One region of the Methylobacterium sp. Gmos3 genome, then DNA from elsewhere that is predicted to be linked to it. Evidence: riboswitches for the same ligand, from Rfam matches in the RefSeq annotation. Region 1 holds a riboswitch; the other holds the start of a gene.

Region 1 (5,369 bases):
ATTGGCTCGGCATCCCGGCGCAGGACGCAGCCAGGATCGCCGCCTTGCCCCTCGGGCATGCGATCTCCGAAGCGGAGAAGATCAGCCCGCGTCTGGCCTACAGGCCGATCGGCCCGCGCGACTTGCCTGGGCAGATCCGCCTCGCGCGGATCGGACTCGTGGTGATCCGCGCCGTCACCGGGCTGCGGGATACGGCGGGACGGACGGGCCGGACAGCGCCCAACCTCACGCAGGGCATCGGCAAGACCGCCTGAGCCCGAACGGCCTGACCCGGACGGTCAGGCCACGCGGGACAAGGCGCCGTTGGCGCCGTTCGGTGCCCCGGCATTCGCATAGGCGCGGTTGCGCAGGGCATTCTCGCTCGGCAACTGCGCAAGCACATCGCCGGACGTCTGATCGACCACTTGGAACACGATCGCGCTCGTATCGACGTCGCGGACGAACCGCGCCTGGTGCGAGCCCGCGCCGATATCGACCTTCACCGCCGGCTCGAGATTGTTCGAGGGCGTTGGGCTCGACTCGGCGGTCTGCGCCTGTGGCGCGGCCGTGGCGCCGATGGCGTCGAGGCCCTGCGGCCCCTGCGCGACGGCAGGTATGCTCCGTATCTCCATGACAGGCTCCTTCGATCCTGTGATGGCCGATAGCACCATCGCGCCGTTAAGCAGCTCTTAATAGGACCATGCCGTGGCCCTTTATTGACCGCGCACCTCGGAGTCGCGCTAAATATTCCGTTACCGCGAATGGGAAAATTGAAAGAATTGCACCGCTCCCACCATGGTATGCGCGTGGGTAGCGAGCAAAACAACTTCTGCTATGGATTTTCTGATCCATAACAAAAGCTTAAGGGTGGGCCGACGACCAACCGGACACCGGCCCATGCATTCCGCAGCATCGCTGCTTCAACGGCGTTTCCCCGACGCGAGATCGAAGACCTGCGGGTCTATTCCCCCGTTCCTGTCCGCCGTCTTGGTGGCCGTTGCGCTGTTTTCGGTCCCGGGGGGCGCACAGGCCTCACCGCGATCGGCCTTCATGGCCCGCTATCGGTGCCCGCTCGTCGCCGCGCTTCAAGAGATTCATCGAGCCGGCCCGGTCGAGACGTCCCGGAACCGCTTCGTCTCGCTGGCCATGAACGGCCTGTTCCAGCGCTACGTCCAGTGCATCTTCATCGATGACGATACGGCGATGTTCTGCGAAGCCTCGTCCGGGGCCTACGGAACCGGCAAGTTTTCGCTCGTCCGGTTCGTGCCGACCGAGGAAACACAGAACACCTTGAACGAGCTGGGCTTCACTCAGGACGATCCCGAGAAGAACTTTTCGCAGACCGTACCCCTTGGCTCGCCACCGGATGTCCGTGTCGCCGCCGACTTGATGCTCACGACGCTTTACGAGGCCTATGGCGCCCGGCGCGACATCGATCTGGATATGGACGCCCCCAAGGGAGGGGATGCCCATCGACAATGCGGCGCGCCCGCCCGGTGAAAGGGGGCGCGCCGTCGTCTCGTCACTCGGCCGCGTCGACGTAGAGCTTGCCACCCTCGGCGAGGAATTCACGCGACTTCTCGCGCATCCCGGCCTCGGCCTCGGCCTGCGACATGGCGGGGGCCTGGCCGATCACCTGCCCGGCCTCTTCCATCGCCAGAACCTCGGCGCGCAGATCCTGCGTGATCTTCATCGAGCAGAACTTCGGGCCGCACATCGAGCAGAAATGGGCGACCTTGTGGGCGTCCTTGGGCAGCGTCTCGTCGTGGTAGGTCCGGGCCGTGTCCGGGTCGAGGCTCAGGTTGAACTGGTCCTCCCAGCGGAAGTCGAATCGCGCGCGGCTCAGAGCGTCGTCACGCAGCTGCGCGGCCGGGTGGCCCTTGGCGAGGTCGGCGGCGTGGGCGGCGATCTTGTAGGTGATCACGCCGACCTTCACGTCGTCCCGGTCCGGCAGGCCGAGATGCTCCTTCGGCGTGACGTAGCAGAGCATCGCCGTGCCGAACCAGCCGATCATCGCCGCGCCGATGCCGGAGGTGATGTGATCGTAGCCCGGCGCGATGTCGGTCGTCAGCGGGCCGAGGGTGTAGAAGGGCGCCTCGCCGCATTCGCGAAGCTGCTTCTCCATGTTCACCTTGATCTTGTGCATCGGCACGTGGCCGGGGCCCTCGATCATCACCTGACAGCCCTTGTCCCAGGCGATCTTGGTGAGTTCGCCCAGCGTCTCCAGCTCGGCGAATTGCGCGGCGTCGTTGGCGTCGGCGATGGAGCCGGGGCGCAGGCCGTCGCCCAAGGAGAACGACACGTCGTAGGCCCGCATGATGTCGCAGATCTCGTCGAACCGCTCGTAGAGAAACGATTCGCGGTGCCCGGCGAGGCACCAGCGCGCCATGATCGAGCCGCCGCGCGAGACGATGCCGGTGACGCGCCGCGCGGTCAGCGGCACGTGGGCGAGGCGTACGCCGGCATGGATGGTGAAGTAATCGACGCCCTGTTCGGCCTGCTCGATGAGCGTGTCCTTGAACACCTCCCAATCGAGCTTGAGCGGATCGCCGCCGACCTTCTCCAGCGCCTGATAGATCGGAACGGTCCCGATCGGGACCGGCGAGTTGCGGATGATCCAAGAGCGGATGTTGTGGATGTTGCGGCCGGTGGACAGGTCCATGACCGTGTCCGCGCCCCAGCGGATCGACCAGACCAGCTTCTCGACCTCTTCGGCGGCCGAAGACGTCACCGCCGAGTTGCCGATATTGGCGTTGATCTTCACGAGGAAGTTCCGGCCGATCGCCATCGGCTCCACTTCGGTGTGGTTGATGTTGGCGGGGATGATCGCCCGGCCGCGGGCGATCTCGTCACGGACGAATTCGGGGGTGATGAAGGCCGGCACGGCCGCGCCGAAATTCTGGCCGTCCGCCAGGGCCGCCTCGGCGCGCTCCAGCATCTGCTCGCGGCAGAGGTTTTCGCGGTGGGCGACGTAGATCATCTCCTCGGTGATGATCCCGGCGCGGGCGAACTCGTACTGCGTCACCATCTGGCCGGGGGCGGCCTTGCGGAGCGTGCGCGCGGCGGGGCAGGGGGCGACGAGCTTATCCGCCGAGGCGAAACCGTTGTCCTCGGGCTTCACGGCGCGGGGTTCGGTGGCCTCGTAGCCGCGTGCGGCGATCCAGGGGGCGCGGATCTGCGGCAGGCCCGCCGACAGGTCGATCTGGGCGTCGGTCTCGGTATAGGGACCCGACGGATCGTAGACCCGCACCGGCTCTTCCTTGGGGTCGGTCAGCACGATCTCGCGGAACGGGACGCGGATGTCCTCCCGGCCGCCGACGGTCGCGTAGACCTTCCGCGAGCCGCTGACCGGTCCCGTGGTCACGGTCTCGGGGCTTCCCTTCACATCCTTGGGCAGCACGGGTGCGTTCATCTGGCCTCTCCTGGCGCTGGAGCGGTCCAATTGCGCGACGACGATGGGCGAAAGACACGGCTCCCGAAGAAAGCCGCAGGTTCCCGTCCCTCCGCCGGTACGAACCGGATCAGGTTCAAGGGTCAGGGCATTACGCCCAATCTCAGCCCGCGTCGGGCCCCCCTCGGAACGGACGAAGCCTCTGTTGTTTGCCGGAAGTTGTCAATGCCGGGAAACGTGACGCAGCAACAACCGGTAGAAACTCGCCACACATCGGTCATTTCGGACGAAGCGAAACAATCCAGCGCGGCGAGACATGCCTGGGTATGGCGGATCCCTGGATTGCTTCGCTTTGCTCGCAATGACGAAGACGGCCCGATAGAGGTGGAGGCTTGGCTTGGGCAGACGCGAGCGCCTGTGGCGCGATGACGATCCGGCGACTCATGGCCCTCAGGCCGCGCCGCCGGTCATTTGCCCGCTCTGCGAGCGCCCGATTCCACGAGGCGCGAAATCGAGCCTGCACCATCTGACGCCCAAGCTGAAGGGCGGCACCCATCGCGGCACGGTGCGGCTGCATCAGGTCTGCCACTCGGCGATCCACGCCCGCTACAGCGAGGCCGAGATCGCCCGGCGCCTCGCCGACGTGGAGGCCCTGCGAGCCGACCCCGAACTGGCCCGGTTCGTGGCCTGGGTCCGCACCAAGCCCGACGATTTCCATGCCCCGACGCGCATGACCCGGGACCGACGGACGGGCCGGCGCAAGGAGTGAGGCGCTTCAGGGCGGAAAGGCGATCCCCGCGCGCTTGCCCCGCTGCCATGCGAGGCTCGCCTCGCGCATCGCGGCCTCCGGCGCAAGGCGCAGCCGGAACCGCTTCGGCAAGTCCACGGCTTGCTCGATCTCGATCAGGGCGCCGGTCTCGTTCACGTCCCAGACGAGACAGCCGACCTCCCCCTCTTCGGTCTCGACGGCCCCGAAGGTGAAGGCATTGCGGCGATAGGCGCCGCGCCGGTCCTCGGACATGCCGTGTCCCTCTCAACCCACAATCGGCGTGCCGGCCTATTCGTCGTCAGGAACGCTGCGGTAGCGGCGGCGCTCCGACCGGTCATCGTCGTAATCGCGGCGGGGACGGTCGTAATCGTCCCGGCGCGGACGGTCGTAGTCGCGGTCCACGTCGCGGCGGGCACGATCATCGTCGCGGTAGCGATCATCGCCGCGCGGGCGATATCCATCCCCGTCATCGCGACGCGAGCGGTCGCGGTATCCGCCACCGTCATTGCCGGTGATGCGCGGTGCGTACCAGCAAGCCTTGCGCTGGTTGGGCGCCGGATCCCCGAAGCTCTGGACGTTGCAGGGGATCGCGCCGCCCTGCGGGAAGGGGCGGCCGTGAGTCTTGCCCGGCACGCCGAAATACACGTTCGTGGGATAGGGCATCCGGCAGATGCCACCTTCCTCGGCACAGGCGACGGTATTGACCGTATCGAGCCGGATCTCGGCCCTTGCCGAAACGCTCCCGAAGCCGAACCCGGCCGCCGCGACGAGAATGGCTACCCGCACGATCGTATTCTCCCCCAGAATCGGCCGGCACCTTACGGATGGACCCCCGCCGAAACCAGGGGCGAAAGGCGGAAATAGTGCTTTGGGGCCACCCTCGCGTCCTGGCGAGGTGTTCTGGCTAAGGTGTGGTGCCGTGTATCTTAACGGCCCCTTAAACCGCCGCATTTACAGCGTCTCAGAACGCGTCCGCAGGGCCGCCGAGACGTCATTTCAACGTCTGGTTGCGCGGCCTCGCGCGCGGGCGAACAGCTTCGTGACGGGTGTCGATGGCGCAGAAGCGTGGCAGGGCCGAGCCGAATTTCGATGTGCCGGAAGGGCGCATCGGCCAGCGCGGCGACCTCGACCTGCGCCTCTCGCGAGAGGACCGGGCCGGCGGCGCCGAGGCAAGGAGCGACGGACGCGTGAGCAGGCAGACGGCGAAGCGTTCCTCCCCGTCCCGCGGAT
Region 2 (5,369 bases), on a different contig from region 1:
GGGCGCTGACCCTGGAAGTGAACCACCGGATCGAGGCCGGTGAGGGCTATTTCCACGACCTGCGCGAGCGCTGGTCCGCCGCGCTGCGCGCCGCCCACCGGGCGATCCCCCGCCCGCCCTACGGGCCTGCGGCCTAGGGCGCAGAGTGTACCCCTCTCCCCGCAGGCGGGGAGAGGGGTGAGCCCCCCTTGTCGGGGGCGAAGCGAGGCGGCAGCCGGGGGTGAGGGGGCCGGCCGGAGGAGGCTCATCCTGCGAGCCCCCTCACCACCGCTCCGGCTGCGCCTGCGCTTCCCGCCGATACGACAAGGTATCGGCGGGCCTCTCCCCGCAGGCGGGGAGAGGGGGGCGTCACGTCTCAAGTCGGTGGTGCCATCCCGCCAGCAACCCCCGGCGGCGCCAGCGGGATCGTCGGCCCGCATCACCCCGCCCATGACCGCGAAGCCGGTGGCGCCGGCCATTCGGCACGGGGCGAGCGTCCCCTCGCCGATCCCACCCAGCGCGTCAGGGTGCAGAGTACCCCTCTCCCCGCCTGCGGGGAGAGGGCTGAGCCCCCCTTGTCGGGGGCGAAGCGAGGCGGCAGCCGGGGGTGAGGGGGGGAGGCTAGAAGAGACTCATCCTGCGAGCCCCCTCACCCCCGCTTCGGCTGCGCCTGCGCTTCCCGCCGATACGACGAGGTATCGGCGGGCCTCTCCCCGCAGGCGGGGAGAGGGGGCGTCACGTCTCTCGTCAGTGGTGCCATCCCGCCAGTAGCTCCTGCGCGGCGCCAGCGGGATCGTCCGCCCGCATCACCCCGCCCATGACCGCGAACCCGGTGGCGCCGGCCATTCGGCACGGGGCGAGCGACCCCTCGCCGATCCCACCCAGCGCGACGACCGGGAGGCCGAGGCGGGCGGCTGCGGTGATCGCGGCGAGGCCGAGGGCCGGGCCGTAGCCGGGTTTGCTGGCCGTCGGGAAGATCGGGCTCAGCGTCACGTAATCCGCGCCCGCCGCCGCCGCGGCCTCGACGTCGCGCAGGCTGTGAGCAGAGAGGCCGATCAGCCCGGCGCCGAGCCTGTCCCGGGCCTTGGCCACGGCGTCCGATCCGCCGGGCAGGTGGATTCCATCCGCCCCGAGGGCCGCCGCCAGCGCGATGTCGCCCCCGACCGTCAGGAACGCGCCCGCAGCCCGCACTTCCGCCGCCACCGCCTCACCGAGACGCAGGCGCTCGTCGACGGGCAGGTCGCGGTCGCGGAACCAGATCCAGCGCCCTCCCCCGGCGAGCACCGCCCGCACTGTCTCCGGGAGCGGGCGGAGATGGCCGTGGCGGTCCGTCACGGCGAGCAGCGGCAACGGCAAGATCACGAGCCGACAAGACCGAGTTGCGGGCTCGACGGATCGGCGCGTCCCCGGCGCGGGATCCGCCCGGCGAGGTACGCCTCGCGCCCGGCCTCGACGGCGCGGGCCATGGCGCGGGCCATCCGCACCGGATCGTCGGCCTTGGCCACCGCCGTGTTCACGAGGCAGGCGGCGGCACCGAGTTCCATCGCGATCACCGCGTCCGAAGCAGTGCCGATGCCGGCATCGACGATGACTGGCACGCCCGCCCGTCGGCAGATCAGCTCGATGTTCGCCGGGTTGGCGACACCCATGCCGGAGCCGATCAACGAGCCCATCGGCATCACGGCGGCGCAGCCGATGTCCTCGAGGCGGCGGCAGACGATGGGGTCGTCGTTGCAATAGGGCAGGACGGTGAAGCCGTCGTCCACCAGATGGCGGCAGGCCTCGATCAGTTCGGCGACGTCCGGGTACAGCGTCTCGCGGTCCCCGATGACCTCGACCTTGATCCACGTCGTGTCCAACGCCTCGCGGGCGAGTTCGCCGGTCATGATCGCATCGCGGGCGGTCTCGCAGCCGGCGGTGTTCGGCAGGAAGCGGCGGCCCTTGAGCAGGCTCACGGTGTCCGAGCCGTGGCCGCGCAGGGACACCCGGCGGATCGAGGCGGTGACCACCTCGGCCTCGGACGCCTCGACGGCGTCGCGCATGATCGCCTGCGTCGGGTAGCCGGCGGTGCCGAGGAACAGGCGCGACGAGAGCCGCACCCCGGCGATCACCAGGGCGTCGTCGTCCTCGGGGCGCAGCGGCGTGACGATGCTGTCCATGCTCTAGCCTCCCTGCATGGCGCGGACGATCTCGATGCGATCACCCGGTGTGATGGCGGTGTCCGCCCATTCCTTCCGGCGCAGAACCCGGCCGTTCAGGGCGATGGCGATGCCCTGCGGCCCCTCGATCCCGGTCTCTTCGGCCTCGATGGCGAACAGGGCCGCGACGGTGACGGCGTCGTACTCGCGGGGCTCGCCGTTGACGAAGAGCTTCATCGCGCCGCCCTCCTCGGCTCGGGCCGGGCGAAGCGGGCCAGCGTGAAAGGCCGCGCGACGGCGGGCAATTCGCCCGAGACCACGAGGTCGGCGACCGCGTCCGCCGTGACGGGGGCGAGGAGGTAGCCGTTGCGGTGATGGCCCGTGGCGGCGATGAGCCCCGGCGCGATGGCATCGATGATCGGCGCGTCGTCGTCCGACGTCGGCCGGTACCCGCTCCACACGGCCTCGACCTCCATCTCCTCGATGCCGGGCAGCACCCGTCTGGCCCCTTCGAGCAGGGCGTAGAGCCCGCCCGCCGTGACGCCCTCACGGAACCCGCAATCCTCCACCGTCGCGCCGACGATGAGTTGCCCGTCGCTCTTCGGGGCCATGTGGACCTGCTCGGTCCAGACCATGCGCGAGAGCGTTCCGGTCTGTCGCGTGGTCCGCAGGGCGAGCGCCTGGCCCTTGAGGGGGCGCACCGGCAGGGCGAGGCTGTCGGGCAGAAGCCCGCCCTCCCCGCTCCACGCGCCGGAGGCCAGGACGACGGTGTCGGCGCGCAGGCGCCCGGCCTCCGTGGCCACCCCCGTCACGCGCCCGCCGGACCAATCGAGGCCGGTGACGGCGCTGCGCTCGATGATCGTCACGCCCGCCGCCTCGCAAGCCTTCACCAGCGCGGCCATGACGAGGCGCGGATCGACCTGATGATCGAGGGGGCATTGCACGCCCGCCGTCACCGAGGGACGCAGCACCGGTTCCAGCCGGCGGATTTCGGTGCCGTTGAGCCATGTCGCGTCGAGGCCCGAGCGGCGCTGCAGCTCGTAGCGGAAGCGCAGGCGTTCCACCTCGTCGCGGCCGATGGCCAGAACCAGGGTGCCATCGGGGCGGTAGTCGATGGAAAGGCCGGACGCCGCTTCGAGATCGTCGCGGAAGCCGGGCCAGCGGGCGAGCGAGTCCATGGCGAGCGGCAGCAGCGGATCGGAGCCGGGCTCGTGCTCGGCGGCCGGTGCCAGCATCCCCGTGGCGGCGAGGCTCGCGCCGCATCCGACGCTGCCGCGCTCGATCACCGTGACGGAAAGCCCCCTCGATGCGAGGCGCCACGCGCTGGCAAGGCCGATCAGCCCGCCGCCGATGACCGCGACATCCGCGCGCTCGGGTAGGTTCGCGCTCCGGGCCGCGAGCCCCGGATCGCGACGCTGGCCAATGGGTGAAATGGGCCTCGGAAGCCCCATGGCGACACTCCGCTGGTCTGGCGGAGGGAACGGGCCGGGTGCTTCGTGAAAAGCGATGGCCTGTCAGGACGACGGCCGCGGTCCAATCCCTACGCCGGTGTGAACCGGATCAGGTTCGAAGGATTTCCGCGCCGCAGGCCCTTACGGGCGTGCCATCGGTTTCTCAGCCCCTTGCCGGGGATCTCCCTGGAACAGAGCGAGATGTGGCCTTTGATCGGCTAAGCGTCAATCCCCCCGGCCCTCACGCCTCGCCGTCATTGCGAGGCGAAGCCGAAGCAATCCAGAGCGCGACTTGTCCGGATATGGCGGCGCCGACTGGATTGCTTTGCTCTCGCTCGCAATGACGGGATTGAACGGGGATACCGCCCTCAATCCCTTTTCCGCGGCCGCAGGAATTTCGGTTTGAACACCGCCATCGGCTCCTCGAAGCCGTGGAGCACGTGGACGCCCACCGGAACCGGGTCGCCCCACAGGAAATCCACGAAGGGCTTCGACATCAGAAGCTCCTCGCCGAGCCCCCGGTTGAGCTTGGCGAGCCGGCTGGCAAGGTTCACGTCGCGGCCGATCACCGTGAAGTCGAGGCGCGAGCCGGAGCCGACATTGCCGTAGGCTGCTTCGCCATGGTGGAGGGCGATGCCCGCCTGGATCGGCACCGGGAATTGATGGAGGGCGTTCGCCTCGTCGATGGCCGCCAGAATGTGCTGGGCCGCCGTCAGGGCGCCCTTGGCCGCGCCGCCGAGGTCGTCGCCGCTCTCGCGGAAGATCGCGAGCAGCCCGTCGCCAAGATACTTCAGCACCTCGCCGCCCTCGCCCTCGATGGGCGGGACGAGGCAATCGAAGAACACGTTGAGGAGGGCCACCGCCTCCTCCGGCGTCATGTCGGCGGAGATGCGCGTGTAGTCGCGCATGTCCGCGAACAGGATCGCGGAGCGGATGCGCGTGACCTGTCCGCGCCGGATGTCGCCCGATAGGATCGCCCGGTGCGGCTCGTCGCCGACATACACGCGGAGCACGTGATCGAGCTGCTTGTTCAGAACCCGCATCTCCATCACCGCCGCCAGCGCCGGCATGATGAAGCGCAGGATCGCGATGTGCTCGCGCTCGAACCCCGTGGGGCACTTGGTGGCGAAGGTGATGCCGTTCTGCGTGCCGTTCGTGAAGAACAGCGGCGCGACGACGTAGTGCGTGAACCCTTCCGCCTTGAGGTCCGGCACGATGGCGTAGGCGTCGTCCGGCGTCTCGGACAGGTCTAGGATCAGCCAGCGGCCGGTCCGGTGGACCTCGGCGAAGGGGCTGCGGAGATAGGCTTCCTGGGAACGGCTGCCGTGCGGGAAAAGCCGCACCGTGACACCGCCGTTGCGCGTCCAGACCCGGCCGACGCCGGCATATTCCGAGTGCAACGTGTCGATGGCGGTGGAGGCGCGGTCCACCGGAACGCCGATATCGATCAGCCGCTCGGCAAGGCCTTCGAGCATGTGCTCGGCCTTGTCGATGCGGGCCCCCTCACCGAGCAGCCAATCGCGGATGCCGACCGAGGGCTCCAGCGCGCCGAACGGGACGTCGCTGGTCTCGGAGCCGTCCGCATCGGCCGTCGGTGTTCCGGGCAGTGGCGGACGTCGTTCGAGCATGGCGCCAAGGTGGGTTTCCGTCACGGCAAAGCAAGGCTTTGCCGTGAGCCGGCGGCGCGGGCCGTCGGCTCAGTTGTCGAGGAAGCTCCGAAGCTTCCGGCTGCGGCTCGGATGCTTGAGCTTGCGCAGCGCCTTCGCCTCGATCTGGCGGATGCGCTCGCGCGTCACGGAGA

Evidence for each region. A riboswitch is a leader RNA that binds a small molecule or an ion and turns the genes downstream of it on or off. The one in region 1 is predicted to bind thiamine pyrophosphate.
Region 2: it holds a riboswitch for thiamine pyrophosphate, as region 1 does, so the genes downstream of both, thiO (glycine oxidase ThiO) here and thiC (phosphomethylpyrimidine synthase ThiC) in region 1, are expected to answer to the same signal.

The regions. Positions count from the first base shown of each region.
Region 1 is NZ_JBWJYL010000008.1:264,444-269,812, forward strand. It holds gene ACS5Q7_RS18500 (glycosyltransferase family 2 protein) at 1-254, shown strand, start outside; gene ACS5Q7_RS18505 (hypothetical protein) at 279-611, opposite strand; gene ACS5Q7_RS18510 (TY-Chap domain-containing protein) at 1,030-1,479, shown strand; gene thiC (phosphomethylpyrimidine synthase ThiC) at 1,502-3,391, opposite strand; TPP riboswitch at 3,461-3,565, opposite strand; gene ACS5Q7_RS18520 (HNH endonuclease family protein) at 3,768-4,139, shown strand; gene ACS5Q7_RS18525 (pilus assembly protein PilZ) at 4,146-4,391, opposite strand; gene ACS5Q7_RS18530 (hypothetical protein) at 4,428-4,925, opposite strand; gene ACS5Q7_RS18535 (transglycosylase domain-containing protein) at 5,192-5,369, shown strand, end outside.
Region 2 is NZ_JBWJYL010000004.1:230,307-235,675, forward strand. It holds gene ACS5Q7_RS10020 (proteasome-type protease) at 1-137, shown strand, start outside; gene ACS5Q7_RS10025 (thiamine phosphate synthase) at 727-1,338, opposite strand; gene thiG (thiazole synthase) at 1,338-2,138, opposite strand; gene thiS (sulfur carrier protein ThiS) at 2,142-2,354, opposite strand; gene thiO (glycine oxidase ThiO) at 2,351-3,568, opposite strand; TPP riboswitch at 3,637-3,765, opposite strand; gene ACS5Q7_RS10045 (adenylate/guanylate cyclase domain-containing protein) at 3,937-5,196, opposite strand; gene rpoD (RNA polymerase sigma factor RpoD) at 5,266-5,369, opposite strand, start outside.